Regions from separate parts of the Neobacillus sp. SM06 genome, predicted to be linked through region 1. Evidence: riboswitches for the same ligand, from Rfam matches in the RefSeq annotation. Region 1 holds a riboswitch; each other region holds the start of a gene.
The links. A riboswitch is a leader RNA that binds a small molecule or an ion and turns the genes downstream of it on or off. The one in region 1 is predicted to bind S-adenosylmethionine.
Positions count from the first base shown of each region.

Region 2: it holds a riboswitch for S-adenosylmethionine, as region 1 does, so the genes downstream of both, ACQYAD_RS01365 (homoserine dehydrogenase) here and mtnK (S-methyl-5-thioribose kinase) in region 1, are expected to answer to the same signal.
Region 3: it holds a riboswitch for S-adenosylmethionine, as region 1 does, so the genes downstream of both, ACQYAD_RS00925 (methionine ABC transporter ATP-binding protein) here and mtnK (S-methyl-5-thioribose kinase) in region 1, are expected to answer to the same signal.
Region 4: it holds a riboswitch for S-adenosylmethionine, as region 1 does, so the genes downstream of both, ACQYAD_RS04555 (methionine biosynthesis PLP-dependent protein) here and mtnK (S-methyl-5-thioribose kinase) in region 1, are expected to answer to the same signal.

Region 1 is NZ_JBNWEO010000014.1:47,193-55,080, reverse strand. It holds gene ACQYAD_RS08860 (efflux RND transporter periplasmic adaptor subunit) at 1-956, shown strand, start outside; gene ACQYAD_RS08855 (ABC transporter permease) at 1,007-2,182, shown strand; gene ACQYAD_RS08850 (BC1872 family protein) at 2,218-2,541, opposite strand; gene ACQYAD_RS08845 (hypothetical protein) at 2,765-3,157, shown strand; gene mtnA (S-methyl-5-thioribose-1-phosphate isomerase) at 3,228-4,274, opposite strand; gene mtnK (S-methyl-5-thioribose kinase) at 4,280-5,467, opposite strand; SAM riboswitch class I at 5,541-5,702, opposite strand; gene ACQYAD_RS08830 (carbon-nitrogen family hydrolase) at 5,856-6,641, opposite strand; gene ACQYAD_RS08825 (pyridoxal phosphate-dependent aminotransferase) at 6,740-7,888, shown strand, end outside.
Region 2 is NZ_JBNWEO010000007.1:42,388-50,275, reverse strand. It holds gene carB (carbamoyl-phosphate synthase (glutamine-hydrolyzing) large subunit) at 1-1,089, shown strand, start outside; gene argF (ornithine carbamoyltransferase) at 1,101-2,081, shown strand; gene ACQYAD_RS01375 (argininosuccinate synthase) at 2,158-3,369, shown strand; gene argH (argininosuccinate lyase) at 3,489-4,865, shown strand; SAM riboswitch class I at 4,963-5,075, shown strand; gene ACQYAD_RS01365 (homoserine dehydrogenase) at 5,142-6,377, shown strand; gene ACQYAD_RS01360 (YfhD family protein) at 6,556-6,741, opposite strand; gene ACQYAD_RS01355 (YfhE family protein) at 6,826-6,954, opposite strand; gene ACQYAD_RS01350 (TIGR01777 family oxidoreductase) at 7,023-7,888, opposite strand, start outside.
Region 3 is NZ_JBNWEO010000005.1:146,069-153,956, forward strand. It holds gene ACQYAD_RS00885 (acetyl-CoA C-acetyltransferase) at 1-491, shown strand, start outside; gene ACQYAD_RS00890 (acyl-CoA dehydrogenase family protein) at 699-2,483, shown strand; gene ACQYAD_RS00895 (arsenate reductase family protein) at 2,675-3,031, shown strand; gene gcvH (glycine cleavage system protein GcvH) at 3,092-3,475, shown strand; gene ACQYAD_RS00905 (DUF2231 domain-containing protein) at 3,612-4,094, shown strand; gene ACQYAD_RS00910 (toprim domain-containing protein) at 4,223-4,579, shown strand; gene ACQYAD_RS00915 (thioredoxin family protein) at 4,582-4,893, shown strand; gene ACQYAD_RS00920 (hypothetical protein) at 5,050-5,400, shown strand; SAM riboswitch class I at 5,529-5,635, shown strand; gene ACQYAD_RS00925 (methionine ABC transporter ATP-binding protein) at 5,795-6,820, shown strand; gene ACQYAD_RS00930 (methionine ABC transporter permease) at 6,813-7,481, shown strand; gene ACQYAD_RS00935 (MetQ/NlpA family ABC transporter substrate-binding protein) at 7,497-7,888, shown strand, end outside.
Region 4 is NZ_JBNWEO010000011.1:257,898-265,785, forward strand. It holds partial or broken gene ACQYAD_RS04535 (glycosyltransferase family 4 protein) at 1-990, opposite strand, end outside; gene galU (UTP--glucose-1-phosphate uridylyltransferase GalU) at 1,039-1,932, opposite strand; gene ACQYAD_RS04545 (polysaccharide biosynthesis protein) at 1,948-2,259, opposite strand; partial or broken gene ACQYAD_RS04550 (hypothetical protein) at 2,210-2,550, opposite strand; SAM riboswitch class I at 3,919-4,036, shown strand; gene ACQYAD_RS04555 (methionine biosynthesis PLP-dependent protein) at 4,131-5,243, shown strand; gene metC (cystathionine beta-lyase) at 5,243-6,433, shown strand; gene ACQYAD_RS04565 (bifunctional homocysteine S-methyltransferase/methylenetetrahydrofolate reductase) at 6,430-7,888, shown strand, end outside.

The DNA of each region.
Region 1 (7,888 bases):
AGAGGGATCTTGCCACAAGCAATGCAAATCGGAGTATAAACAGTCCGGTATCAGGCAAAGTGCTTGAGATAAGTGGAGCGATTGGCGAAGATGTTCAGGACAATACCGTTCTGGCTACTATTCAGGATAGCATCGGCAACAAAGTAGAGGTCCAAGCCAAAGCTTCTGGAAAAATAGCCAGTCTTTCCCTGACACAAGGTGCAGAAGTTCAGCAGGGAGCCGTTCTTGCTACCTTGGAAAAAGATCAAAGCCTTCAAGATAAAGCGGCCAAAGCAGAAATCCAGCTGCAGCAGGCGAAAGCAAAGCTGAATCAGCTTCAGGCCAATGAACAAATACCTTCCTTAAAATCGCCATTTTCGGGGACGGTTGTGGATGTGAAGGTGCAGCCGGGCGACACCGTTCAGAAAGGAGATCCGCTAGTTGAAGTGGCCGATTTAACCAACATGCAAATGACCCTTTCTGTCGATGAACTTGATATTCTAAAAATAAAAAACGGACAGAACGTAGAAGTGCGCTTAAATGCAATGCCAACTTCTTCGCTAACGGGTGTGGTTGCTTCTATCTCCAATATCGGGGAAGTTCTAAATGGCGTGTCTACTTTTTCGGTTGCTGTCAAATTAAACACAGTGACAGATGTAAAACCGGGAATGACAGGGGAAGCGTATATTACCACCTCTGAAAAGAAGGATATTCTTTTGCTCCCGCTTGAAGCCATTCAAGAAAAAAACGGTCATCCGTTTGTAATGGTGCAATCAACTGATGGCAAACAGCAACTGACTAAAGTAAAGACAGGCATTCACGATGACCAATTTGTTGAAATTGTTTCAGGCGTTCAGGAAGGAGAAAAAGTCGTCATTCCGAAAAGCTACACCCTTGATAAAAACAACAAGAAAAAGAACAATAATGCTTTAAAGAAAATGTTTGGCGGTGGCAATAAGCAAGGAAAACAAAAGTAAACCAGCTGCTTTTTTTAAGAATGCGAAAAAAAACGGAAGGAGGGGTGCGGTTGAATGCTCGCGAAGCTGTGAAAACAGCGTTTCAGACCATTATTTCATATAAATTGAGAACCTTTTTGACAATGCTTGGAATTGTTATCGGCATTTCCTCCGTGATTATTTTGGTATCGCTTGGTAATGGAACAAAACAACAGGTTCAAGGGAAAATCCAAAACCTTGGCACCAATTTGATTTATGTGAACATCATCGGCCGGGGCAGCAAAAATACAGTAAGCTATGAGGAAACGATGAATCTTGCCCAATTGAGAGGCATTCAAGCAATCTCGCCGGTAATCAGCGAAACAGCAACCGTTAAGCGAAGTGAAAAGCTTGCAGATGGGATTGAAATTTCTGGGATTAACTCTAGCTATCAAGCTATCAGAGCGTTGTCGTTAAAAAAAGGAAGGTTTATTTCACCGCTTGATTTTGACTACCGAACGCGTGTGGCGGTATTAGGTTCCAACATTGCGCAAAACTTCTTTGGTTTTATAAATCCGATTGGAGAAACGATTCAAATTAACGGAGTTACCTTTCGGGTAATTGGTGTATTAAAGCCAAAGGGCAATTCGATTGCCGGTTCTGATGACGATCGTGTTCTGCTTCCGGCAAGCACCACGGAAAGAACGTTTTACGCCCAAGGGATCAAATCAATTTTTATACAAGCACAGAACAGCAAAATGGTTCAACCGGTTTTAAAAAATCTTGATAAAAAGTTAAAGGCGTTGTTCCGCAATGATACCAATAGTTATAAGCTGCTGAATCAGCAGGATATGCTCGATACGGCGAACTCAGTTTCCAATTTAATGACGTATATGCTTACCGGAATTGCTGCTATTTCCCTGGTGGTTGGCGGGATCGGCATTATGAATATTATGCTTGTTTCGGTTACAGAACGGACGAGGGAAATTGGAATTCGCAAGGCGCTTGGCGCGAAAAGAAGAGATATTCTTTTTCAGTTTTTAACCGAAGCAGTATTGATTACCGTTATTGCAGGATTAATCGGCATTTTGCTTGGCATTTCAGGTTCTTTCACCGTGAAGTCCGTTGCTGGTATTGAAGCGGTTATTTCCATGGCTGTTCTATGGGTTTCGCTTCTATTTTCGATTATGATTGGTTTAGTGTTTGGGATAGTACCAGCTTATAAGGCTGCTAAACTAAATCCGATTGACGCGCTCCATTATGAATAGAGAGCACTAGGAACTTTACCCAGTGCTCTCTTTTTTTAGCAAAGTTTCCGCCATAGTTTGGAGCTGCCGAACATTGCGTTTTGCTCGATAAGGGTGTAGGCAGCATTTGTGATAGCTTGTGCCAATGTTTCACCTTTAGCCCGTATATGATTAAAACTTGCCACTGAAATTCCATCGGTATCGTAGTGATACCCAAACTCCTCTAATCTTTCAACGATGAGCATAGCGTGCTGTAAGTTTTTCTCTGGCTGAAAATCTTCATCCTTGATAAAAATACCTTTTTCATAATCATACCAGCGATCCCAGCGATTAAGACTCCAACCGAAAATTTTCCGTGCAATGGATTCCGTTTTGTTCATTCGCTTAACATCCTTTCGATATTATTATATAACAGATATTATTGTTTGTTTATATTATATAACACAACTTTCGGAACATCCACTTTTTTTTCAAAAAATTTAGGCAAATGATGAAAGTGGAATCTGTAGTCACTCACAACGGTTTGCAATAACAAGGCTTGTAAATTCGGTGGAATTCAAGTAGAATAGACTATGCTTTTTTTGAACGGAAAGGGCGATGGAAATGAGTCTAGAACAATTAGGTAAGCTTTGTGAACTAGCAAATGCGCTGGGCGGCCGAGTGCATTTCACTTCGGACAAACTGAGTTTCAATAGTGAGACTTTTATCATAAAAGCACCATATAAATGGGAGTTGGAAGATCTTTATGGATTGGCGCATGAAATTGGTCACCTGAAAGATCATCTGGATCAGGAATTGGATTATGATTTATGGAGGAACGACTCGGCTTACCGACTGAATGTGGAAATGAAAGCGTGGACGTACTCGTATGCCATTTTAACTCAAGCTGGAATTGATACATCTAAATGGAGCCATCACGTCAAGGAAAAGCTTTCCACTTACTTGGATTTTCCTTATCAATCATTGGATGCACAGAATAACATTGCAGCAGTCTAAAAAACTTTATCATGTATTTTTCAACAGAGTCTTTTATTGAAAACAGGAGAGAAAAATTCTCTCCTGTTTTTTAACGAAATAATTGCTGAATTTCTTCCGAATAATTTTCTCTCAGAATGCCTTTTTCGGTAATAATGGCGGTGATGAGTTCATTCGGCGTGACATCGAAGGCCGGATTGAAGACGTGAACGTCGGGCGGAGCGATTTGTATGCCGTTTAACCTAGTCACTTCTTCCGCTTTACGCTCCTCAATCGGAATGGCTTCCCCATTTGGCAGGGAAGGGTCAAAAGTCGAAAGCGGGGCTGCCACATAGAAAGGAATATCGAAATGCTTGGCTAAAACAGCGAGGCCGAAGGTGCCGATTTTATTGGCGGTGTCGCCATTTGCGGCAATCCTGTCGGCACCGGCAATAATCGCACTGATTTCTTTTGCCTTTATCGTATGGGCGGCCATATTATCGGTAATTAAGGTGACATCGATGCCCGCCTGTAGCAGCTCCCATGTTGTTAGCCGCGCCCCCTGCAGTACTGGTCGCGTTTCTGATGCAAAAACCTTTAACGGAATATTCCGTTCTTTTGCCAGATAAAAAGGGGCAAGCGCTGTCCCGTAGCGGGCGGTCGCAATCGAGCCGGCATTGCAAATCGTCAATACCTTATCGCCGCTTGAAAAAAGAGACAGGCCATGCTCACCGATTTGCCGGCATGTATCTTCATCTTCCACTTGGATGCAAATCGCTTCGTGAATAAGAGTGGTTTTCGCCTCATTCACGGAGGTGACTCCTTTGACACTAGTACTTAAACGGTTGAGCGCCCAAAACAAGTTTACAGCGGTTGGGCGTGAACTGGCCAAATACTCCCGATCTTTTTCCAGCAATTGCTGAAACTCCTCAATCGACTCGGCTTCGTAGCGGGATGCTGCTAATGCAAGTCCATAGGCAGCTGTTATGCCAATCACTGGAGCGCCTCGAACTTTTAACGTAACAATCGCATCCCATACATCTTTTATGGAATGCAGCTCGACAAATATGGTCTCGAGCGGTAGCTTTCTTTGATCAAGTACAGTGATATAAGTTTCGTTCCACTCAACAGAGTGGGGGACTGTTTCGGTGATCGGCATGGTATTCACTCCTTCGTTGTTTCAAAAATTTCTTGGATATGGATCGTATTGAGAATGGAAATTCGTTCAATTAGCAGGGCGCGCCCTAATCGTAGTGCATGCTTCTTTGCTGCCAACTTCTTTTCTTTGTCCGCAATTCCATCCAAATCAGCTACATGGGCAAGACCGATTGTGCGGCGGATGATTTCACAGCCGGCAAATCCGAGGGCATCCTCAAACAAATTGTTCAGAACAACATCAACATAGCCGTTAACCTTTGTATAAGGATCTTTTCCTTCAGATTCCCAAAGTTTTCGGAAGGTCGTTTCAAACACCGTCCATGTACGGTTGATATGTTTGAACAAAACAGCCTGGCTGTCTTCACGCCCAATTGCATTCAGCAGTAGGTTGGCAATAAATTGGCCAAGATCAAATCCGAATGGCCCGACAACTGCAAATTCGGGATCAATAATCTTTGTCTCGGTCGTGCTTGCGAACAGGCTGCCGGTATGTAAGTCGCCGTGCAGCAGGGCATCGGCTTCCGTTAAAAATTTATGCTTAAACTTTGCCGCTTCCAATTTGAGTTCCTGGTCATTCCATAGTTTTTCAACATCTGTCCGCAATTCTGGCTCAAAATCGTTTGTGTCAATATCGAAGAACGGATCCGTGAACACAAGGTCTTCGGTAATGTTGCAAAGCTCAGGATTGAAAAATTGTTTGACCAAATTCTTTTTTTCTTTTCCTGTTAAGTAAAAATCAGAAGTATAAAAAAGCGTATTCGCTAAAAAGGTGCCAATATGTTCCGAAATAAGCGGGTAGCTTTCACCGTCGATTAAGCCTTTACGGGCAATCGTTAAGCGGGAGAGATCCTCCATGACCGTGATGGCCAGCGTTTCATCAGTATGATAGATTTCCGGGACGAGCTGCGGCACATACTGAGCAAACTTTTTTAAGGCGTCGCTTTCAATTTTTGCACGGTGGATCGTCAGCGGCCAGGATTCTCCCACTACCTTTGCATAGGGCAATGCTTGTTTGATGATGATTCCTTTTTCGGTATGTTGATCAATGATATGAAAGACGAGATTGAGATTTCCATCACCGATTTCTTTGCAGGTAAGTTCAGTTTCTTGCGGAAACAGCTCAAGATTTTTTGCCAAAGCAATTGCCGTTGATTCTGTTAATGGTTCATATGCTTGTTTTACCGTTACTGTCATCGTTTCTGTCTCCTTTGTGAAAAAATAAAAAGCCTCTTTCCGCAGAAAGAGGCATGAGAACAAGGCTCCGTACCTCTTATCTGCCAGAAAGTCAAATTGCTTTCTGTGGAATTAGCACCGTGCCTTGCAAAACAGGGATGTTTTGGCGCATTGGGCGCGCCCCTTCTCACGAAGGTATTACGGTCGGTTGCTGGGCTTCATTGGGCCATTTCCCTCAGCCTACTCTTGATAAGAGAATGATTATAGTTGATTTTAAAATTTTCAAAAGCTTGTAACTTTTCTTGATGACGATGATAGCAAGGTTTCTGGTAATCTGTCAATAGCTTTTTTAAAAATTTTCATAGTGTCAATGTGGTGAATTCAACTTTACTGCATGTTTCGGTCGTTACTATGAATAATACTCCGGTTTGCGGTCGGTGAAAATCGGGATTTGCTTTCTGACTTTTTGCACCAATTCCAAATCGATAACGGCTCTAAGCACTGCGGGATCTTCACCTGTTTCGGCAACGATTTCCCCCCATGGATCAATCACAAGCGAGTGGCCGGCAAAGACATTGTTTGGATCAGAGCCTGCGCGGTTTGCGGCAACCACATAACATTGGTTTTCAATTGCTCTTGCTATCAGCAACGAGCGCCAGTGCGCCAAACGCGGCAGAGGCCATTCGGCGACGACAAACAAAATTTCTGCACCCTTGGTTGTATGGGTACGGATCCACTCCGGGAAGCGGATGTCATAGCAAATCACACCGGCTGCTGCCGTGCCCTCAAGATGAAAAAGGCCGGTTTTTTCGCCATGCTGCAAATACAAGTGTTCATCCATCAGTTGAAATAGATGAAGTTTGCTGTATTCGCCGACAACGGTACCAGTCCGATCAAAGAAAAACATCGTGTTGGTCACTCCTTGATCGGTTTGCTTTGCAATGGAACCTCCCACGATATTCACCTGATGCGTTTTCGCGAGTCGGCTAAGAAAATGGATTGATTCGCTTCCGTTCCGGTCGGCAATTTCCTCAAGCCGGGTTAAATCGTAACCCGTTGTCCATAATTCCGGCAGCACTACCACATCGAGATTATGAGCTTCAAGCGCTTGAAATTGTTTTTCCACATTTTTAAAATTTGCTTTTGGATCGCCAAAAGCAATGTCGATTTGCAAACAGGCAACACGTAAGGGCATGCCTAAACCCTCCCTTTAAAAATTATCTTTACATCTTGCTTTTAACGATATATGATTGATGACTAGAATTTCAAGAATTTTTTAAGTAGGTGGAGAAAATGAAACAATTTGAGCAATCGGAACTGTTAAAACGGCTGCCGAAGCAGTTTTTTGCCTCACTTGTTGCAAAAGTGCAAGAGGTCATTGCCTCCGGAACAGATGTTATTAATCTTGGTCAGGGAAATCCTGATCAGCCTACCCCGCCACATATTGTGGAATCATTGCAACAGGCAGCACTCAACCCGGTGAACCATCGCTATTCTCCATTTCAAGGGTTTGCTTATTTTAAACAGGCTACCGCTGAATTTTATAATCGGGAGTATGGCGTGACGATTAACCCAGAAACAGAAGTTGCGATTCTTTTTGGCGGTAAGGCAGGGTTGGTTGAAATTCCGCAATGTTTACTGAATCCTGGGGATTTGGTATTGGTTCCCGATCCGGGGTATCCGGATTATTGGTCGGGGATTGAGCTTGCCGGGGCGAAAATGGAATGGATGGCTCTAAAGGAAGAAAACGGCTTTCTTCCCGATTACCGTGAACTTTCGGATCTGGCGCTTGAGAAAGCAAAGCTGATGTTCTTGAATTATCCGAATAATCCGACAGGTGCAATTGCGACGGAGGAATTTTTTGCAGAAACCGTTGCCCTTGCCAAGCGGCATGATCTTTGTGTTGTCCACGATTTTGCTTACGGTGCGATTGGTTTTGATGGAAAAAAACCGATCAGTTTTTTGCAGGCAGATGGGGCAAAGGATATTGGCATTGAAATTTATACATTATCGAAAACGTATAATATGGCCGGATGGCGCGTTGGCTTTGCAGTTGGAAATCCAAGTGTAATTGCAGCGATTAATCTGCTTCAGGATCATTTGTATGTCAGCCTGTTTGGTGCGGTACAGGAAGCGGCCGTAACCGCGCTATTATCATCGCAGGAATGTGTTCATGAAGTAACGGCTCTTTATGAATCGCGCCGAAATGCGTTTATCCACGCATTGAGAGAAATTGGCTGGAAAGTGAATGCGCCGGCAGGATCATTTTTTGCCTGGCTAAAAATTCCGGATGGCTATACTTCTGAGCAATTTGCCGATTTGTTGCTTGAAAAATCCGGAGTTGCTGTGGCGCCGGGAATTGGTTTTGGTTCATATGGCGAGGGCTATGTTCGGGTAGGACTGTTAACAGATGAATGCCGGTTACTCGAAGCAGCTGAAAGA
Region 2 (7,888 bases), on a different contig from region 1:
CCATCCTATGTGATTGGCGGACAGTCGATGTTTACCTTTTATTCAAAAGACGAGTTGATTCACTATGTCGAGCAGATCGAGAAAAATGCCTATGAACAAATGTGGCCGCTATTGGTTGACCGGTTTGTGCCAGGGCTTGAATGTGAAATGGATGTTGTCAGCGATGGCGAGGAAATTCTTGTACCCGGAATTTTTGAGCATATTGAACGAGCCGGTGTTCATTCCGGCGACAGCATTTCAATTTTTCCGCCGCTGACTTTAACGTCCGAGATGAAGGGAACGTTAATTGATTATGCTGGCAGAATCGCGAAAGCATTGCCGATTGTTGGGATCATGAATATTCAATTTGTCATAAATGATGGGAAAGTATATGTTCTTGAAGTGAACCCGCGCTCATCTAGAACCGTGCCAATCATCAGCAAAGTCACCAGTGTACCGCTGATCGAGTGGGCAACAAAGGTTCAATTAGGTGCCGCGGCAGCAACCCTTAGCCCTCAACAAGGACTGCTGGAAGAGCCAGGTTATTATTCAGTGAAAAAGCCAATTTTTTCTTCTGGAAAGTTAAAAGGGGTGGATCCGATTCTTGGCCCTGAAATGAAATCAACCGGTGAAGTGCTTGGCCTCGGTTCTACGTTCCAAGAGGCGCTTGATAAAACAGTACTGCTGGCGGATCAGCCTGCAAGCGAAAAGCTAATTCTATGCTCGATTTCTGATCGTGCAAAAGCCGAAAGCCTACCGATAATGGGGTCGTTGGCAAAGCAGGCGTGCAGACTTGCGGCAACCGAAGGAACGGCGCAATTTTTACAAAAGAATGGCATTGCTGTTGAGACCATCATCAAAAATGAACAGCAGCTTATAGATCTTTTCAAAAAACAAGAGGTCGGTCTTGTGATCAATATTCCAAATCAAGGGCGCGATGACCGCAAATTCGGTTTTGCGATCCGCGAACAGGCCACACGTTTTACGATTCCATCCTTTACCCATTTAGATACCGTAAAGGCGATTATTGGTCTTTGGAAGCAATCCCCTCAAAAAGCTGTGGTAAGAACGGTTGGGGAATACTATCAAATGGAAAAAAGCTTATCCTAGGGGGAGTATCCATGCAGAATACAATGAAACAAAACGGAATCGAGAATAGCGGGCTGTTGCAGGGAAAAGACTTCCTGCAGCTGGCCGATTATACGCCTGAAGAGATCTTGAGTTTGCTTGAAACGGCACAGGAATTAAAAGCAATGCAAAAGGCTGGAAAACCGCATTCGTTTTTAAGCGGAAAAGTGCTTGGAATGATTTTTGAAAAATCATCAACAAGAACACGCGTTTCCTTTGAAGTCGGAATGCTCCAGCTTGGCGGCCATGCAATTTTCTTGAGTTCAAAAGATATTCAGCTTGGCAGAGGCGAATCGATTTCCGATACGGCGAAAGTGTTGTCACGTTATGTGGATGGCATCATGATCCGCACATTTTCCCATGAATCTGTTGAAGAACTTGCAGCACACGCAACTGTTCCAGTTATCAACGGACTGACCGATTTGCAGCATCCAACACAGGTGATGGCAGATCTGTTAACAATTTTAGAACAGAAAGGAAAGCTTTCAGGACTTAAGCTTTGCTATCTGGGAGATGGAAACAACAATATGGCTCACTCGTTAATTGAGGGAGCGGCGAAAACGGGGATGCATATTGCGATCGCAAGTCCTGCAGGATATTTGCCGAACGAGGAAATTGTGGCAAAAGCAGAGATAGATGCGGAAATAACGTGCGGCTCCATCACGATTTGCCATGATCCGAAAGAAGCGGTCAGCGGCGCGGATGTGGTGGTGACTGACGTATGGGCGAGCATGGGTCAGGAACGAGAGCAGCAAAAAAGAATGGAAGACTTAAAAGCCTATCAAGTGAACGAAGCATTATGTGAAAATGCGAAAGATGATTTTATCTTCCTGCATTGCCTGCCAGCACACCGCGGCGAAGAAGTGACAGCAGAGATTATCGATGGCCCACATTCCGTCGTCTTTGATGAAGCAGAAAACCGGCTCCATGCCCAGAAAGCAATTTTGAAAATTTTACTTGAAAAAAAATACTAGCAATTTCTATGCGATTGGATGTATAATAATTCTATCAAATGAATTTTAATACAACATATTGCGAGGGGACAGTAAGATGTCAAAAGAGAAAATTGTTCTAGCCTATTCAGGCGGTTTAGATACATCCGTTTCAGTGAAATGGATTCAAGAAAAATATGGATACGATGTGATTGCGCTCGGTCTTGATGTGGGAGAAGGCAAGGATCTTGAAGCGATTAAAAATAAAGCATTGAATGTCGGTGCCATTAAAGCCTATATGATTGATGCAAAAGAAATGCTGGCAAAGGATTACTTGCTTCCGGCCTTGAAAGCAAACTGTTTGTACGAAGGGAAATATCCGCTATCTTCCGCATTATCCCGTCCGCTCATTTCTAAGCTATTGGTCGAAGTAGCCGAGAAAGAAGGCGCGGTTGCCGTTGCACACGGCTGCACTGGAAAAGGAAACGACCAAGTTCGTTTTGAGGTATCGATTCAAGCTCTGAATCCAAACTTGAAAATCGTTGCTCCAGTACGTGAATGGGGAATGACCCGTGATGAAGAAATCGCGTATGCCGAAAAAAATGGTATTCCGATTCCAATTAATTTGGAAAATCCTTTCTCGATCGATGCCAATATTTGGGGACGTGCTTGCGAAGCCGGCGTACTTGAAAATCCGTGGGCTGAAGCGCCGGAAGCTGCATTTGACTGGACAAATCCGATTGAGCAGACGCCGGATGAGGCAGAATACATTGAGATTGAATTCGAGCAGGGCGTTCCGGTTGCATTGAACGGTGAAAAACTTCCGCTTGTGCAATTAATCGAAACATTAAATATGCTTGGCGGCAAACATGGCGTCGGCCGCATTGACCATATTGAAAACCGCCTTGTTGGCATTAAATCGCGTGAAGTGTATGAAAATCCAGCAGCATTAATTTTAATTAATGCCCATAAAGAATTGGAATTCCTTACACTGCCGCGAGAAGTAACGCAATTTAAAACGCAGATTGACCAGCAAATGGCTAAAATTATTTACGAAGGTCTGTGGTACTCTCCGCTAAAAGCAGCACTGGATGCCTTTATTGAAGAAACGCAAAAAGTCGTTTCGGGAACCATTCGTGTGAAGCTTTTCAAAGGAAACCATACCGTTGTCGGCAGAAAATCCGTCCACAGCTTATACAATGAAGAGCTGGCTACGTATACGAAAGGCGATGCCTTTGATCACAATGCCGCAGTGGGCTTTATTAAGCTCTGGGGGCTGCCAACCAAAGTTTATTCCGAAGTCAACCAAAAAGAAACGGTTTTAAAATAACCGGTTCGCCAGCGATCTCAATTTTGCATATCAAAAAAAACATCGTTTAAAATAAAAGAAGGCATGCCCTCGAAATTTTTTCGAGGGCAAACTTCATATCGGTTCAGGAGGAACAGAGAATGTCAAAGTTATGGGGCGGGCGCTTTACAAAGGAAACGAACAAGCTCGTAGAAGAATTTACTGCATCGATTTCTTTTGATCAAAAATTGGCAAAAGAAGATATTGCCGGCAGCTTGGCACATGTACAAATGTTGGGGGAATGTGGCATTATCCCGTCAGAGGATGCTGGAAAAATAAAGCTTGGCCTGCTTGAGATCAAAAAAATGATTGAGAACAATGAAGTGGAATTTTTAGTTGAAGATGAAGATATCCACATGAATATAGAAAAACTGCTGATCGAAAAAGTCGGTTCGGTCGGCGGCAAGCTGCATACCGGCAGAAGCAGAAATGACCAGGTTGCAACCGATATGCATCTCTATTTGCGCACGAAAACAACTGAACTTATCACGCTGGTTGAGAGCGTGCAGCAAGCCTTGCTGGCACAAGCAAAAGTGAATGTTGAGACATTGATACCCGGGTATACTCATCTTCAGCGCGCCCAGCCTGTTTCATTCGCCCATCATCTTATGGCATACTTTTGGATGTTTGAGCGCGATAAGGAGCGACTGATTGATAGCTTAAAACGGATCAATTGGCTGCCGCTTGGCTCCGGCGCATTAGCTGGGACAACTTTTCCGATTAATCGAGAACGTGTCGCGGATATTCTCGGTTTTGAAACGATTTATCCAAACAGCATGGACGCTGTGAGCGACCGCGATTTTATTTTGGAATTTTTATCGATCGGCTCAATTATTATGACCCATATCTCCCGCCTTTCTGAAGAGTTTGTTCTGTGGTCAAGCCAGGAATTTCAATTTATTGAACTGGACGATTCTTTTTGCACCGGTTCGAGCATCATGCCGCAAAAGAAAAACCCTGACGTACCTGAACTTTTGAGGGGAAAAACCGGCAGAACGTACGGAAACTTAATGGGTCTGTTGACCGTTTTAAAAGGATTGCCGCTTGCTTATAATAAAGATTTGCAAGAAGACAAAGAAGGCATGTTTGATACAGTCGAAACGCTTGAAGGCTCATTAAAGCTTTTGGCACCGATGATCGAAACAATGAAAGTGAATACAAATGTTATGCGTAAAGCGATTAACCATGATTTTTCAAATGCAACGGATATTGCTGACTACTTGGTCCGCAAAGGCCTGCCATTTCGTGAGGCGCATGAAGTCATCGGGAAAATCGTCCTTTATGCGATCCAGCAGGAGAAATTTTTGTTGGATTTGAGCTTTGAAGAGTACCAGCAATTCAGTTCATTATTTGAGGAAGATATTTATGAGGTGCTGGCGCCGGAACATGTCGTTGCGGTCCGCAACAGCTTTGGCGGCACGGCACCTGAGCAAGTAAAAGCCCAAATCGAACTGGCTGAAGCCAAGCTCGGCAAATAAATGACGAAAATTTTTAAAAATATTGACATACCAGTCTGGTTGCGCTAATATGATTTTTATAAATTGACGATGGAAAATGAAAACAATTCTATAAATACTCTTATCCAGAGCGGCGGAGGGACTAGGCCCGATGAAGCCCGGCAACCTTCAAGGTATTCCTTGAAAAGGTGCTAATTCCTGCAGGTTTTTTCGAAACCTGAAAGATAAGAGGAGGAAAAAGCCCTCTTCTTATGAAGAGGGCTTTTTTTAGTCAAAAACAAGAAAGGGTGCGGGATGATGTCAGTTATTCGGGTTGCGATTTTAGGTTTCGGAACAGTTGGTGAGGGTGTATATAAAACAATTCAGTCACACGAGCAAGAGCTCACGGCGATTTTAGGGAAAAAAGTTGAAGTGGCAGCCGTTTTGATTCGCAATCAAAACAAGGTTCGCACTATCGGAGAAAAGGTTTTGGTTACAACCGATTTTGAAGAAATTTTGCGCTTGCCCCAGCTTGATGTTGTGATGGAAGCAATTGTAGAACAGGAGCCAAGCTTTACGTATTTAAAAAAAGCAATCGCCAGAGGCTGCCATATAATCACGGCCAATAAAGAAATGTTTGCCCACCATGGAAGAGAATTGCTTGAAATTGCCGCTCAACACAATGTATCGGTTGGGTTCGAAGCGACAGTGGCAGGCGGTATTCCCATTATTCAAACGCTTCGGCAATTGTTTCATGTCAATCAAGTTCAAAAGATTCAAGGAATTTTAAATGGTACCTCCAATTTTATTCTCACGGAAATGCGCGAGAAGAAGCAATCTTTTGCGTCGGCGTTAAAACAGGCTCAGGAAAACGGTTTTGCAGAAGCCGACCCAACAAATGATATTGAAGGAATCGATGCATTTTACAAACTGATGATTTTAAGCAAAATGGCTTTTGGCCAAGAGCCGAAATGGAATGAAGTCGAACTTCAAGGGATTGCCAAAATCACAAGCGAGTGGATTGCTTTTGCAGAGAAGCTTGGACTAAGATTTAAACATATTGCGACCGTCAGCAAGAATGGCAACCAAGTAACAGGGTCTGTAAAACCCGTTCTTGTAGCAAAAGATCATCCATTTTATTCGATCGAAGGAGTGCAAAATGCGGTCAATATTGTTTCTGATATTGTTGGAAGCATTACATTGCAAGGCCCGGGCGCCGGTATGTTTCCAACGGCAAGCGCCATGCTGGAAGACCTTATTTTTGTTTTGAAAAATAAAGCAGAAACGGTTCTTATGTCAAAGAGGGTAGAAGATGCGGCAAACAGCATCCAGCAGTCAAAAGGTGTCTGGATTGTCGATGGCGTATACAAAAAAAGAACAATCCATTCCATTCACTGGATAAGTGAACTGAAGAATGGCTGTTATTTGCTAAAAGCGGCAGCAGAAGAAATCGCTGAATTGGCAGAACAAAATAAAGGACTCATTTCCTTCCCGATTTATGGGGATGTGGAAAGGTTGAATCAGAAAGAAAGCAAATTGGCTATAACTTTATAACCGAAGTTTTCCACAGACTTATACACAGAATCCCCATACTTATCAACAATGTAATCATCAGTTTGGCAAAGGTTTAATCGAATTATCCACATTATCCAGAGGGAAAGAAGCGGAACCGGAAATTATCCACAATTTAAAAAAGAAGCAGGCTTGATCCTGCTTCTTTCTGAAAGGGTGGTTATTTCTTCTTTGCTCTAGCGCGCTGTGCAGCCGCATTTGACCGTGCTTGTGCCTCTAAATCCTCCTGATCAGCAAGTTCCCGGGAATATTCGACATCGAGTCCGTCTGATTTCAGATTCTTCGGCACTTGTGGAAGTGATGCTTTGTTTTTATCACGAGTTTTATGTTTGTTCGCACGACCCATTGCAAAAAACCCCTTTCGTTTTTTGATGGGGAATGGGATCCCCATTTATATCATCCGCAAAATGAAAAGAGTTATAAATGGTAATTAATGCTTGGATCTCCGTTCGTCAAAACCACCGGCGCGATCGGCCATTTTGAACTCTCTTTGATAGTTAACTTCCTGCATACTCGTTAACGTAAATTTCGGCTTTTCCTTCTTCTTTTTTTCCACCATCGAAAATCATTCCTTTCATCTGTACTTATCCCCATTTTTGCCTTTTTTAAAAGGAATGATACAAACGTTTATGAAAAAATGTCTCTTACTGCATCTGCGAGGTTGGGAAATTGGAATGAATAGCCGTGTTCCATCAATTGGTTTGGCAGAACTTTTTGTCCCTCCAAAACGAGCATACTCATTTCGCCAAGTAAAAGCTGGAGCGCAATGTTTGGAACAGGAAGCCAATGTGGCCGATGGAGAATTTTTGCAAGCTGCCGTGCAAATTCCTTCATTTGCACGGCATGTGGTGCTGTAAAATTAACCGGACCTGCGATTTTCCTGTTTTCAATCACAAATAAAAGAGCATTTACTACATCCTTGATATGGATCCACGACATCCATTGCCTTCCGCTTCCGATTGGACCGCCAACAAAAGCCTGATACGGAAAGACGATTTTCGGCAAAGCGCCTTCCTGCCGATCAAGGATAATACCAAACCGGCACAGTACTGTTCGTACACCGAGCTGTTCAGCTTCTATCGCTTTTTGTTCCCATTTCGTAACCGTTTTGGCAAGAAAGTCATGTCCCGGTTGCGAGGTTTCGGTGAAAATTTCCGTTTCAGAAGTACCATAATACCCGATGGCACTTGCGTTAATGAGCGCGCCCGGTTTTTTGTTCATTTTTTTAAAAACAGCAAGAAGCTCGTCAACCGCATTCAAGCGGCTATCCAGAATTTGCTTTTTTCTTTGTTCTGTCCAACGCCCTTTGCTCAATGATTCGCCGGCAAGATTGATAAAAATCTCTGTGTTCTCGAGATCCTTGAGTGGGTCGCTGGCAGGTGAAAGCCACTGAACAAATCGAACACCACTGTCCGGATTCTTTTTGCTTGAACCTCTTGTTAAAATAATGACTTCATGGTTATTTTTTACTAACGCTCCCGTTAGCGCTTTTC
Region 3 (7,888 bases), on a different contig from region 1:
AATTGCGCCCAGCCTTTTCATTATCTGGGACGGTAACCGCCGGAAATGCTTCGCAAACAAGCGACGGGGCGGCAGCGGTAATGGTAATGGACCGGGAAAAAGCAGAATCGCTTGGGCTGAAGCCGATGGTCAAATTTCGCTCATTCGCTGTTGGAGGCGTTCCGCCAGAAATTATGGGAGTCGGTCCGGTCGTAGCGATTCCAAAGGCGTTGAAGCTGGCGGGTCTTGAGCTCTCAGATATTGGGTTGTTTGAACTAAATGAAGCGTTTGCCTCCCAATCGATTCAAGTGATTCGCGAGCTTGGCCTGGATGAAAGCAAAGTCAATGTGAACGGCGGGGCGATTGCGTTAGGCCATCCGCTTGGTTGTACCGGTGCAAAGCTGACATTAACCCTATTGCATGAAATGAAACGAAGAAATGAGCAATTTGGGGTTGTGACGATGTGTATTGGCGGCGGAATGGGGGCGGCCGGGGTATTTGAACTGCTTTAAATTGAAAAATTTACGCGTTTTCGAGAAGCAAGGTGATCCTCCGTCGATTCCGCGGGAATGATGTTTAATTCCGCCGGTTTCGGGTGGAATTCCGCTTGTTGTTTTGGGATTCATTCCGCGAGTTTCACAGCTTATTCCGCGGCTGTCACAATTTGTTCGCTTTTATGCGTAAACGAAAAAATGAAAAACGAATAGAAGGGGAAGATTATGGAAAATAAAACCAAAAAAACAATAAAGGGTGGCAGTTTTTTAATCGAAGATGTATCATTTGAGCAATTATTTACTCCGGAAGACTTCAGCGATGAGCATAAAATGATTGCCAAAACGACGGATGATTTTGTTGAAAAAGAAGTTCTCCCGCAGCTTGAGTATTTAGAAAACCACGAGTTTCACCGGACGGTTAACCTGTTAAAAGAAGCGGGGGAACTTGGCCTATTAGGTACCGATGTCCCGGAAGAGTATGGCGGTTTAGGACTCGATAAAATCAGTTCTTCGCTCATTACAGAAAAAATGGCTAGAGCGGGCGGCTTTTCACTGTCTCACGGTGCCCATGTCGGGATCGGTTCCTTGCCGATTGTTTTATTCGGAAATGAGGAACAAAAGAAAAAGTATTTGCCAGTACTTGCAACTGGAGAAAAAATTGCCGCATATGCGTTAACGGAGCCCGGATCTGGTTCGGATGCTTTAAGCGCAAAAACATCCGCACGCTTGAATGCGGAAGGGACGCATTATTTATTGAATGGGGAAAAACAATGGATTACGAATTCCGGATTTGCCGATCTCTTCGTAGTGTATGCAAAGATTGACGGTGAGCATTTCACTGCTTTTATCGTGGAGCGTGACTTTCCAGGCGTTTCAACAGGCGCTGAGGAAAAGAAAATGGGGATTAAGAGCTCTTCCACACGGACGCTGATCCTGGAAGATGTGCCTGTACCGAAAGAAAATTTGTTAGGCGAATACGGAAAAGGGCATGTGATCGCCTTTAATATTTTAAACATCGGCCGCTATAAATTAGGAGTAGGTGCCATCGGCGGCGCCAAACGCGCGTTTGAAGTCACAGTCAAATACGCAAACGGCCGCCAGCAATTTAAAACGCCCATTTCCCAATTCAATTTGACGAAAGAAAAGTTCGGCACAATGGCAGCCAAAATCTATGCAGCTGAAAGCTCTGTTTATCGCACGGTTGGACTATATGAAGACCATATGGGGCAGCTCACTAAAGAAGAAGTAAAAGATCCAAAAGTAGTGGCAAAATCGATATCAGAATATGCAATTGAATGTTCGTTAAATAAGTTTTTTGCCAGTGAAGTGCTGGACTATGTCACCGACGAAGGTGTGCAAATCCACGGCGGCTACGGGTTTATGCAGGAATACGAAATTGAGCGGGCCTATCGCGATTCCCGCATTAACCGAATTTTTGAGGGAACGAATGAAATCAATCGCCTGCTTGTTCCGGGAACGTATTTGCGAAAAGCGATGAAGGGCGAACTGCCATTGCTGCAAAAAGCCCAAAGCCTTCAGGAAGAGCTGATGATGCTGATGCCGGAAGAACCAGGCGACGCACCGCTTGCTCAAGAAAAATACCTTGTGAAAAACGCCAAGAAAATCGGTTTGCTGGCTGCCGGACTCGCGGCTCAGAAATATGGGAAAGAATTGGATCATGAACAGGAAGTGTTGGTTAATATTGCCGATATCATTTCAAATGCCTACGCGATGGAATCGGTTGTGTTGAGGACAGAAAAGGCCATTGCGCGGGATGGGCTTGAGAAGAGCAAGCAAAAGCTCTTGTATACACAGATTTTCTGCGAGGAAGCGTTCAATGAAATCGAGCAGCATGCCAAAGAAACGCTCGTTGCAACCGAGGCGGGTGACAGCCTTCGCATGATGCTGTCGGCCCTTCGAAAGTTTACCCGTCACACTCCAACGAATGTAATTGCAAAAAAACGTGAAGCCGCCGATCGACTGATCGACGCAGAACGCTATCTTGTTTGATAAACAAATTGCCCTCTTCAATTGAAGAGGGCAATTTGTTGGAAAATAGACGGTATCACTTGGCGAGGGGTGTGCTCGCCGACAAACAATCCATCATTTTTGTGAAATTTTATTCTTCATTGTTAGGAGTTTGCGCATGAATATGGTACTATTCTAATGAATACCCTTAGCTGAAAAAGGCGGTGAACAAGTTGGCGCTGACATTTTATTGGTATCCGAAATGTGGGACATGCCGAAAAGCGAAAAAGTGGCTTGACGACCTTCAACTGTCCTACCGAGAAATACATATTGTTGAAAACCCTCCATCACGGGAGGAACTGAAAGATTTGTACAAAAAAAGCGGGTTGGAGCTGAAGAAATTTTTTAACACAAGCGGCTTAAAATACCGCGAATTAGGGTTAAAGGACAAAATCAAGACGGCATCAGATGCTGAACTTCTTGATTTGCTCGCCTCAGACGGGATGCTGATTAAACGGCCGCTTGTAACAGACGGCAAAAACGTAACGGTTGGCTTTCGTGAAGATGAATTTGAAAAAATGTGGCGATAGGATGGTTTCTCTTTTTAAGAGAATCAAATAAATTTAAAAATCATTATGGAGGGATCGCTAGTGGATACACCAAAAGATTTGCGTTATTCTGAAGAACATGAATGGGTAAAAGATGAAGGCGCTAAAGTGCGTGTTGGAATTACCTACTTTGCACAATCCGAACTTGGGGATATCGTATTTGTAGAGCTTCCGGAGGTTGGCGATGAGGTTACTGCTGACGAGCCATTTGGCAGTGTTGAATCGGTTAAAACTGTTTCCGAGCTTTATGCACCAGTCAGTGGCAAAGTTGTTGAAGTGAATGAAGAGTTGAGCGACAGTCCCGAGTTTGTTAATGAGTCTCCATATGAAAAAGCATGGATGATCGTGATCGAGCCATCCGACAAGAGTGAACTTGATAAGCTGATGACAGCCGACCAATACGATAAAATGACACAAGAAAGCTAATTTTTTGATTTACATGAAAAGTGCGGTTTGATGACCGTACTTTTCTTTTTTTAAGAAATTTTTAAAAATCGTATGGTAATGTCTCCTAGTGAGTGAAAAACTGCTGTCAACCTGCAGTTTAAAGAGGAGGAAAAAAATGTTTCAAGAAGTGTTTTCGCATATTCACCCAATAATGGTTCATTTTCCAATTGTCCTAATCCTTTTTGCAACCATTTATGATGTTTTTTCGCTTATCACCAAGCGGAAAATTTCTCCGCGCAAAGGGTTTTGGCTTTGGCTCATCGCCTTTCTCAGCGCATGGATTGCCGTCGGGACAGGCCCTGAGCACGATGCGAGGGGAAATACAAACGTATTCGAATACCATCAGGATCTTGCGGATCTAACAACCTTGATTGCCTTTTTGGTTGTGGCGTTCCGCGCATTCTTCGTTTTGAAAAAGAAAGAGTTGATCCGTGTATCATTGGCGGCTTACCTTGTTTTATCCCTTTTAAGTACAGTAGGAATTTTGTCGACAGGTTATTTTGGCGGAAAGATGGTCTACAGCCAAGGAGTAGGCGTCAAAATGAACGGAACCTATGTGAATCCGCCAAAGTCTGGCAAATGGAATCAGGGGAACTAATTTCTAAGCAAACCTCTACTCGATCACATGGGGATCATGCTATAGTTGTACCATATATGGGTGCACGTGAAGAAAGTATGCGAATATGTTAACATTAACGAACAACTTAACTTTATGGGTGATCTCGGATGGATAGCATGATGATGGAAAAAGTGATTATTGTCGAAGGAAAATCTGATAAAAACAAAGTAAAGAAGATTATTAATGAGCCAGTTGAAATTATTTGCACAAACGGTACAATCAGCATGAATAAAATGGATGAGCTGGTCGAATCGCTTGTAGATAAAGACATTTATATATTGGTTGATGCAGATGAAGCAGGGGAGAAGCTCCGAAAGCAGTTAAAGCGCGAGTTTCCTGAAGCCAAGCATTTGCATATTGATCGAATGTACCGTGAAGTCGCGACAGCCTCTGTAAAGCATTTGGCAACCATTCTTTTAGGCGCGAATATTGATGTACATGCTGAATTTTTGGAAATGGGTTGACGATGATGAATGAATGGAGCCAGCAAGAGCTAAATACTTTCTTTGAGGATCATTCTACCGGGCTTGTTTATTTTTATACACCGCTGTGCGGCACGTGCCAAATGGCTTCCCGAATGCTAACAGTAATCACCGAAATGATCGATTTGAAAATCGGGAAAATGAACTTGAATTATTATCCTGAAACAGCAAAAGCATTTTTAATCGAAAGTGTGCCCTGTCTTTTGTTTGTCAAAGATGGCCAAGTTGTTGAAACGATTTATGCTTTTCATTCTGTGCCGTATCTATTGGAAAAAGTCCATCAGCATATCCTGTAGAAAGCAGGTGCCAAAGCAGCTGCTTTCTACATATTTCTCAGGAAATATTCGACAGTAGGGATGAAATTAAAAAGAAATTGTCGAACTATTTTGAAAGGAATATTGGAACCACTACGGAATATATACGTATAGAGCGATTAATTCGGAGTGGTCAAAATGAAGGATAATGTTCAACTTTTTATCAATGGTATCAAGAATAAAGCGCACGTACAACCACTAATTACGAAAGCCAATCTGTCAATCGAGCTGATAACAGAGGCAGAACGGGTTTCGATGGTTTTTTTCGACGGCGATGTGTGTATGAATCCTAATGATAGTGGTGAGTATGAAAATTGGCAGATGACGGGCAGAGAAGAGGGAATGATTGCCTTATTGAAGGGACAGGAAAAATTGCGTTCCTTGGCGGAAAAAAAAGTTTTGTCTATCAAAGCGCCTTTTCGCACGATCTTGCTGCTGGAGTCCATCTTTTATTTAGCAAAAAGCGAACCGGAACAGTTCTTGGTTTAAAACGAATGGGTAGTTGAGAATTTCGAGAATTTTGTCGAAATTTTTATTGACACCTTTTTTTATCCGTGATACGATAGTTTCCGTAATTATTTTAGGAATAGCCGATAACGTTAATTGAATAGAGGATTCTCTTATCAAGAGAGGTGGAGGGATGTGCCCAATGAAGCCCGGCAACCGTCAATACGAATTGAAATGGTGCCAATTCACACAAAGCGTTTGCTTTGGGAGATGGGAGAAAGGTTTGTTTTCTAATGCCTTTCTGCCAGTATGCAGGAAGGCATTTTCTTTTTGCTAGAATGGTTTAAGCTCAACGATCAAACGCTATCTGTTGTACAGGAATCGCTTGAAATAAATGCGGGTTGGTTATAAATTTGAAAAAAAGTAGGTGATTGAAGTGATATCTGTTAAAAATGTCCGTAAAATTTTCCCGTCCAAACAGGGTGAATTAACCGCCGTTGACAAGGTGAATTTAGAAATCGACGAGGGAGAAATTTTCGGAGTTATTGGCTACAGCGGCGCCGGAAAAAGTACGTTAATCCGCATGCTGAATGGATTGGAAATTCCTACAGAAGGTACAATAAAAGTAGCCGGCCAGGAAGTATCGAAAATTAAAGGCAAGGAACTTCGAAAAGCACGTCAGGAAATCAGTATGATCTTTCAGCATTTTAATTTGTTATGGTCAAGAACCGTTGCCGAAAACATTGCGTTTCCGCTGGAGATTGCCGGCATTAAAGGCCCTGATAGGCTGAAGCGGGTTCAAGAATTAATCAAGCTTGTCGGCCTCGAAGGCAGGGAGAATGCATACCCCTCACAATTAAGCGGCGGGCAAAAGCAAAGGGTCGGAATCGCAAGGGCACTTGCCAATAATCCGAAAGTCCTGCTCTGTGATGAAGCAACATCTGCTTTGGATCCGCAAACGACGGATTCAATCCTGGATTTATTGGTTGATATCAACAAAAGACTGGGTCTAACAATTGTGCTCATTACCCATGAAATGCATGTCATTCGTAAAATCTGTCATCGGGTGGCAGTAATGGAGAGCGGTAAGGTAGTTGAAACGGGATTAGTCCTGGAAGTATTTAAAAATCCACAGCAGCCGATTACAAAACGGTTTGTTCAGCAGGTAACCGAACCTGAGGCGACAAAAGATACAGTTGATCACCTGCTTGAAAAATATCATTCTGGAAGAATTGTCCAATTAACCTTTATTGGCGAGGCAGCCGAGCAGCCGGTGATTACCAATTTGATTCGGAATGCAAAAGCGAATGTGAATATCCTTCAAGGAAAAATATCACAAACGCAAAATGGCTCATATGGCACCCTCTTTATTCACCTTGATGGCGACCAGCAGGAAATTGAGCAAGCCCTTGATTTTCTCCGTTCGCAGCAAGTAGGAGTGGAGGTGGTTTCAAATGGATAAGCAATATTTTAAGGATATTGATTGGCAGGCAATGTGGGATGCAACGGTTCAAACCCTATACATGACAGGTTATTCCGTTCTGGCTACCTTTATTTTAGGAATTTTGCTTGGGCTTTTGTTGTTCCTTACTTCACCGGGAAATATGTGGGAAAACCGGCCTGTTAATCTTGTCATTAGTGCCGTTGTCAACGTTTTTCGTTCGATCCCATTTATTATTTTAATTGTTCTCTTAATCCCGTTCACAACCCTCCTTTTCGGGACAATGATTGGCGAAAACGCCGCATTGCCAGCTTTGATCGTAGGAGCAGCTCCATTTTACGCCAGAATGGTTGAAATTGGATTGCGGGAAATTGATAAAGGGGTGATTGAGGCAGCCAAATCGATGGGTGCATCAATGGGAACGATTATTTGGAAAGTGCTGCTTCCTGAATCGATGCCTGCACTTGTGTCCGGAATTACGGTTACAGCCATCGCGCTTGTCAGCTATACCGCGATGGCAGGTGTCATTGGCGCCGGCGGCCTTGGAAATCTTGCTTATCTTGAGGGATTCCAGCGCAACCGCAACGATGTGACGTTAGTTGCTACGATTATCATTTTGGTTATTGTCTTTATCATTCAGTTTATTGGTGATACCATCACGAAAAAAATAGATAAACGATAAAAGGAGATGTTTAGAATGAAAAAATGGTTAGGAGCGCTTTTGGCGCTAACGCTGGTACTGGCTTTAGCTGCATGCGGAACTTCGACTTCGAAGGATAATGCACAAGGCGGTAAAAAGCTGACAAAATTGGTTATCGGTGCTTCCAATGTACCGCATGCTGAAATTTTAAAAGAAGCACAGCCAATTTTAAAGGAAAAAGGAATTGATCTGCAAATTAAGACGTTCCAGGATTACATTATGCCAAATAAGGCATTGGCTTCAAAAGAATTGGATGCAAACTACTTTCAGACCATTCCTTATATGGAAGTACAAATGAAGGAAAACGGCTATAAATTTGCCAATGCCGGTGGAATTCACATTGAGCCGATTGCTGTTTATTCGAAAAAATACAAAAAACTTGAGGATCT
Region 4 (7,888 bases), on a different contig from region 1:
TCATCCTTTTTTCACTCTTCAAACCCATTTCTTTACGAAGAGCATTAGGCTGGTAGATTTCTATTATTCTTTCGCCAACTAAAGTTGATTTTTCAGCAGGAATTAGATATCAACCAACACCTTCTTCAACCAGCTCCCTATGCCCCCTATTATCACTTGCCACAACCGGAAGCCCGCAGGCCATGGCTTCCATAATGTTGACGGGCAGCCCTTCGCGGAGGCTTGAGGCCACAGCCAGATCACTTATTTTTAAAAGCTGTTCAACATCTTGGCGTTGGCCTAAAAACTCAACCTTTTGATCGATCCCAAGCTGAGCCGCCAGCTGCTTGCAATCCAATAAAAGAGGACCATTTCCCGCAAGCAGCAATTTTGCTTGTGGGATCTGGTCCTTAATTTTGGCTAATGCTTTGAGTAAAAGCTGTTGATTCTTGTTTTGATTAAATTCCGCAGCGTAAATCATTAAAAAATCTTGCTCTTGGTAGCCGTATGTTGTCCGCAGCCGAAGTTTATGCTCGCGATCGATTGGATGAAAACGTTCCGTATTCACTCCTACTCCATGAACATGTTTGATTTGCTCAGCCTTGAAACGGTGTCGCTGCGCCAGCTGAAAATCTTCATGATTAATTGTAATCAAACAATCCGTAACCGCTGAGAAGATTTTTTCAATTGGATAATAAACAAGCCAGTTCACGAACGGTGCCACATTAAAAAAATGAAAACCGTGGGCGGTGTAAAGAACCTTTGTTCCTTGCTTTCGTGCTTGTCGTGCCGCCAAACGGCCAAGAGCTCCACCCATTGGGGTGTGGCAGTGGACGATTTCGTATTGGTTTGCATCAATCAGCTTTTCAGCTGTTGATATGCCTTGAAATTTTCTTTGTGAAACGGAGCCCTTTGAATCGGGAGCGAAAATTTTTTATCGACAAATGGCAGCTCTAAACTGCCAGCTGCCGCTACATCGACTTCCCACCCTTGTTCTTTAAACCATTTTAACTAAGGCAGCGACAGTAGCAACAAAAAGAACTTTTTGTGCCATGTTAATCAGCCTTTTGTACGTTCTTTCATCAGTTCTTTTTCGAGAACCTCTGAAAGATATTCAATTAACTCTGTGCGCAAATCCTCGCGCTTTAAGGCAAACTCAATCGTCGTCTGAATAAAGCCCATTTTCTCACCGACATCATAGCGAGTTCCTTCAAAATCATAGGCGTAAACCGCTTCAAATTGATTCAATGTCGAAATGGCATCGGTCAGTTGAATTTCACCGCCGGCGCCAGGACTTTGTTCCCCTAAAATTTCAAAAATTTTCGGGCTTAAGATGTAGCGTCCAAGAATGGCGAGATTGGACGGTGCTTCTTCCTGCTTCGGCTTTTCAACAAGGCTGTTGACACTGTAGAAGCGCTCACCGATGGCCTGGGCGTCAACAATCCCGTAGCGGGAAACTTCCTCGTCTGCTACAGACTGGACACCCAGAATGGAAGCATTATATCTTTCATATTGTTCCATTAATTGCTGAAGGCACGGTTTTTTTGCCTGCACAATATCATCGCCGAGCAAAACGGCAAACGGCTCATCGCCAATGAATTTGCGCGCACACCAAATCGCATGCCCCAATCCTTTTGGTTCCTTTTGACGGATATAATGAATGTCTACAAGTCGGGACGATTTTTGAACTTCATCCAGTAAATCCATTTTCCCTTTTTCCAATAAATTGTGTTCAAGTTCAAAAGAATTGTCGAAGTGGTCTTCAATTGCCCGCTTTCCTTTTCCTGTCACAATAATGATGTCTTCAATTCCGGAGGCAACGGCTTCTTCAACAATATATTGGATTGTCGGCTTGTCGACAATCGGCAACATTTCTTTCGGCATTGCTTTTGTGGCCGGAAGGAATCTCGTTCCTAACCCGGCTGCAGGGATAATGGCTTTTCGTACTTTCATTTCTCGTACACTCCTTTAAACAGAAACAGATAATAATGGTTTGGTGATTGCTTTATGATTGGCAAGGTGGATCAGTTTTTCCTTTAGTTCCTGTTGTTCCATAGTTTCAAATGTCGCGATAATCTCCTCAATTTCTTCTAAAAAGATTTCTGCCTTCTTGCCGATATTGATTTTTGGATAGATCTGCTGTTCATGAACCTCATCCGGCTTTAACAATTCTTCAAAAAGTTTTTCACCTGGACGAATCCCTGAAAATTCAATGCCAATCTCTTCAAGTAAGTTGCCGGCAAATTTCGGAACCAATCGAACCGCCTGCCCCCGTAACAAGCACCACCTTATTTGTAATATATTCCGAAATACTTTCTATGTCCATTTGAACCGGTTCTCTTCCCAATAAATCTTCTACTTCGACATCGCGAAACTGCTGTACGGATACTTTTCCTGTCATAAATCCTCAAGAATTGGCAAAATTTGTGTTTTTACTGCCGTTTTTGCGCATTCTTGAAAAATGACATTCAATTCTTTTTTGCTTAAAGAAGGAATCGCAATCAAAATATGATCAATATTTAATTCTCGAACTGCCTGCTCAATTCCTGCCACACCGCTAATAACTGGAAGTAATGGTTCCTTCTCATGACGCGCTTGCCTGCATTTTTTCCGTTCATGCGTCATGACGACACTTCTCATGACGCGATCACTCGCTTTTTTTTCGTTTACGCGTCATGACCACACTTCTCATGTCGCGATCACTCGCTTTTTTTCTGTTTACGCGTCATGAACACCTCTCTCATGACGCGCTTGCCTGCATTTTTTCCGTTCATGCGTCATGAAGGCACTTCTCATGTCGCGATCACTCGCTTTTTTTCCGTTTACGCGTCATGAACACCTCTCTCATGTCGCGCTTTCCTGCATTTTTTCCGTTCATGCGCCATGACGACACTTCTCATGTCGCGATCACTCGCTTTTTTTTCGTTTACGCGTCATGAACACCTCTCTCATGTCGCGCTTGCCTGGATTTTTTCCATTCATGCGTCATGAAGGCACTTCTCATGTCGCGATTACTCGCCTTTTTTTTCGTTTCCGCGTCATGAACACACTTCCCATGACGCGCTTGCCTGCATTTTTTCCGTTCATGCGTCATGAAGATACTTCTCATGACGCGCTTGCTTGCATTTTTTCCGTTCATGCGTCATGAAGGCACTTCTCATGTCGCGATTACTCGCTTTTTTTCCGTTTACGCGTCATGAACACACTTCTCATGTCGCGCTTGCCTGCATTTTTTCCATTCATGCGCCATGAACACACTTCTCATGACGCGATCACTCGCTTTTTTTCCGTTTACGCGACATGAAAACCTCTCTCATGACGCGATTACTCGCCTTTTTTTTCGTTTACGCGTCATGAACACACTTCTCATGACGCGATCACTCGCCTTTTTTCCGTTTACGCGTCATGAACACCTCTCTCATAACGCGCTTGCCTGGATTTTTTCCGTTCATGCGTCATGAACACACTTCTCATGTCGCGATCACTCACTTTTTTTCCGTTTCCGTGTCATGAACACCTCTCTCATGTCGCGCTTGCTTGCATTTTTTCCGTTCATGCGTCATGAAGGCACTTCTCATGTCGCGATCACTCGCTTTTTTTCCGTTCATGCGTCATGAACACACTTCTCATGACGCGCTTGTCTGGATTTTTTCCGTTCATGCGTCATGAACACAATTCTCATGACGCGATCACTCTCCTTTTTTCCGTTTCCGCGTCATAACGACACTTCTCATGACGCGATCACTCGCTTTTTTTCCGTTCATGCGTCACGACGCAACATCAAGTAACAAAGAAGCGACCTCTTTTCTAATCGCATCAGGCTCCTAAATTGCTAAGAAATACGTTTTGGCAATCACTAACAAACTTAATTTTCAAATTAATTATTGACATCTCCCAAAGAATTGTAGTAAATTTTAAAGAAAAGTAAAAATATTTGATTTCTTATCAAGAGAGGTCGAGGGAATGGCCCAATGACACCTCAGCAACCTTCAATTGTTTTATAGATTGAAAAGGTGCTAAGTCCATCAAGTTATCAGCGTAACTTGGGAGATAAGAAGACGGCTGCGTTCGCACAATGACAAAAGTCTTCTTCTTATAGAAGACTTTTTTTATTTACAAAAAACAACTATAACTTTCAAGGAGTGATCGTCATGTACAAATTAGAAACAAAATTAGCTCAAATTGGGAACCGCAGCGAAACAGCAACCGGTGCAGTGAATCCGCCAATCTATTTTTCAACAGCCTACCGGCATGAAGGGATTGGGCAATCGACCGGGTTTGATTATAGCCGGACAGGAAATCCTACCCGCCAGCTTCTTGAAAGAACAATTGCTGATTTAGAAGGCGGGGATCAAGGTTTTGCCTGTAGTTCGGGCATGGCTGCCATTTTTACCATCCTATCGCTCTTTCAATCTGGCGATGAGTGGCTCGTAAGCGAAGACTTATACGGTGGAACCTACCGCCTGCTTGAACAAGGCTATAAAAAATGGGGCTTGACCGCTCACTATGTTAATACCAGCAATATCGATGAAATCGAAAAAAAGATTACCCGAAATACAAAGGCCATCTTTCTTGAAACGCCCACCAATCCGCTTATGCAGCAGACGGATATTGCGGCCGTTGCGAAAATTGCCAAAGAACACGGAATCCTGTTAATCGTTGACAATACATTTTATACCCCGCTATTGCAGCAGCCGATCAAACTTGGTGCGGATATTGTCATTCACAGCGCAACCAAATATTTAGGCGGACACAATGATGTACTCGCGGGGTTGATCGTTGCCAAAGGAAAGGAGCTTTGTGAATCGCTAGCCCTTTACCATAATGGTGCCGGGGGTGTCCTCAGTCCATTCGATTCATGGCTGCTTATGCGCGGGATGAAGACTTTGGCATTGCGAATGAAACAGCATGAAAAAAACGCAAAGCAAATCGTCGAATACCTTTCCCAGCATGAAGGAGTCACTGATGTTCTGTATCCGGGAAGGGGCGGGATGCTTTCTTTCCGTGTAAAAGATGAAACATGGGTCAACCCATTTTTGCAAGGCCTGTCATTGATCACTTTTGCTGAAAGCCTAGGAGGCGTGGAAAGCTTGATCACCTATCCGGCAACTCAGACCCATGCGGACATCCCGGAAGAAATCCGGATTCAATCCGGTGTCTGCAATCGCCTGTTGCGCTTTTCTGTTGGAATTGAAGATGCAGCCGATTTAATTTCCGATCTTGAGCAAGCTTTTGCCAATGTAAAACAAGGAGTGAACGCATGATGAAAAACGAACAATTCAGCTTTGAAACAAAGCTCCTTCATAACCGTCATAAATTTGATCCAACAAACGGCGCGGTCAGCGTACCAATTCAGCATGCCTCAACGTTTCATCAGTTCGAAATCGACCAGTTTGGCAAATATGACTACAGCCGGAGCCTGAATCCAACAAGAGAAGCACTGGAAGATGTCATTGCGGAGCTCGAGGGCGGTGTGAAAGGATTTGCCTTTTCTTCCGGAATGGCGGCCATTTCAACCGCCTTCCTCCTCCTTTCTTCAGGCGACCATGTGGTAATTACTGAGGATGTATATGGCGGGACCTTCCGAATGGTGACAGAGGTTCTATCGCGGTTCGGGATTGAACATACATTTGTTGATATGACTAATTTGGAAGAAGTAAAACAGGCAATCCAACCAAATACAAAAGCCTTTTATGTTGAAACACCATCCAATCCACTGTTAAAGGTAACCGATATTCAGGCAATCAGCAAAATAGCGAAAGAAATTGGCGCCTTGACCTTTGTCGATAACACTTTTTTAACTCCGCTTTTGCAAAAGCCGCTTGAGCTTGGGGCCGATATTGTCCTTCACAGCGCGACGAAGTTTTTATCCGGCCATAGCGATGTCGTTGCCGGGCTTGCAGTTGTGAAAGATGAAGCTTTAGCAAAAAGGCTCGGTTTTTTGCAAAATTCATTTGGAGCTGTTTTAGGGGTACAGGATTGCTGGCTTGTTCTTCGCGGATTAAAAACGCTTCATGTCCGTCTGGAACAATCGCAAAAATCAGCGGAGAAGCTTGCCGAGTTTTTCGAAAACCATCCACTTGTACCTGCAGTTTATTTTCCCGGCTTGAAAAATCATCCGCAGCATAAGGTGCAAACCTTACAGGCTGACGGACCGGGAGCAGTGCTATCGTTTGAATTGGAAAATGAAGAAGCCTTACGAATCTTTGTCAAACATGTCAAGATTCCGGTTTTTGCTGTAAGCCTTGGCGCAGTGGAATCGATTTTGTCCTATCCTGCCAAAATGTCGCATGCAGCAATGCCGCAAACTGAACGGGAAAAGCGCGGCATTCAAAACAGCCTGCTCCGCTTATCGGTTGGACTCGAAAATCCGGATGACTTGATCAATGATTTTTCACAAGCACTAGAGCATGTACGGCAAAAGCAGCTTGTTTTACCAGGAGAAAACGTATGAGCTTTTTACAAAAATTAGAAAAACAAATGTTGATTGCTGATGGGGCAATGGGGACATTGCTTTATAGTTATGGTAAAGACTCCTGCCTTGAAGAATTGAATCTATCCAAACCGGAGCAAATTCAAGCGATTCATCAGGCATATATTGATGCTGGCGCCGATGTGATTCAAACGAACACGTATGCGGCCAATTATTTAAAACTGCAGCGCTACGGCTTGGAGGATTCTGTCAAAGAAATCAACAGTGCGGCTGTCCGGAACGCAAAACAAGCTGCTGGAACCGGGACTTTTGTGCTTGGAACAATGGGCGGCAATCGCGGTATAAAGCCAAGTTCAATTGCGCTTGAAGAAATTAAACGTAGTTTCCGTGAACAATTGTATTGTCTGCTGCTTGAAGGTGTCGATGGCATTCTTTTAGAAACCTTTTACGATCTAAAAGAGCTCGAAACGGTGGTAGCCATTGCCCGCAAGGAAACCAATCTGCCACTGATCGCTCAAGTCTCGCTTCATGAACCCGGGATTTTACAGGATCAAACGCCCGTCAACGAAGCCTTCAAACGATTGGAGAGCCTTGGCGCAGACGTAGTCGGTTTGAACTGCCGGCTTGGACCACACCACATGCTGCTAACACTTGAGCAAGTTGAACTGCCGAAAAAGGCCTTTTTATCCGCTTATCCAAATGCGAGCCTGCCTTTCTACCTTGACGGGAAATTTCATTACGAAAGTGACGCTGGATACTTCCGCCGCTCGGCTCAAGCTTTTCGAAACGAAGGAGTCCGCTTGCTTGGCGGCTGCTGCGGGACTACGCCGGAACACATTCGCGCAATTGCCGCGGAACTAAAAAACGCGGCTCCAGTAACAGAGAAGACAGTAAAACGAACCGACACAAAAATCGCTGTTCAATCACCCCCAGCCAAACGCGATTTCCCCCGCCTTGAGGAAATGGTAAAAGAAAGCCCGTCGGTAATTGTTGAGCTCGACCCGCCACGGAAACTGAATACCGATAAATTTTTCGAAGGGGCAAAGGCGCTGAAAGAAGCTGGCATTGATGCGATTACATTAGCTGATAATTCGCTTGCTTCGATCCGGATTTCAAACGAATCACTCGGCTATTTGGTGAAAACCAAACTCGGAATGCGGCCGCTCATTCACATTTCCTGCCGGGATCGCAATATTATCGGAATGCAATCCCATTTGATGGGACTTCACACGCTTGGGATGCATGATGTGCTAGCGATAACCGGCGACCCGGCACGAGTCGGCGATTTTCCCGGAGCCTCATCCGTTTATGATCTGTCATCATTTGACTTAATCCAAATGATGAAGCAAATGAATAACGGTTTGTCCATATCCGGCAAAGACCTTGGCGAAAAAACCGCCTTTAGCATTGCAGCAGCCTTTAACCCAAACGTTCGTTCACTGGAAAAGGCCGTACAGCGGCTCGAGAAAAAAATAA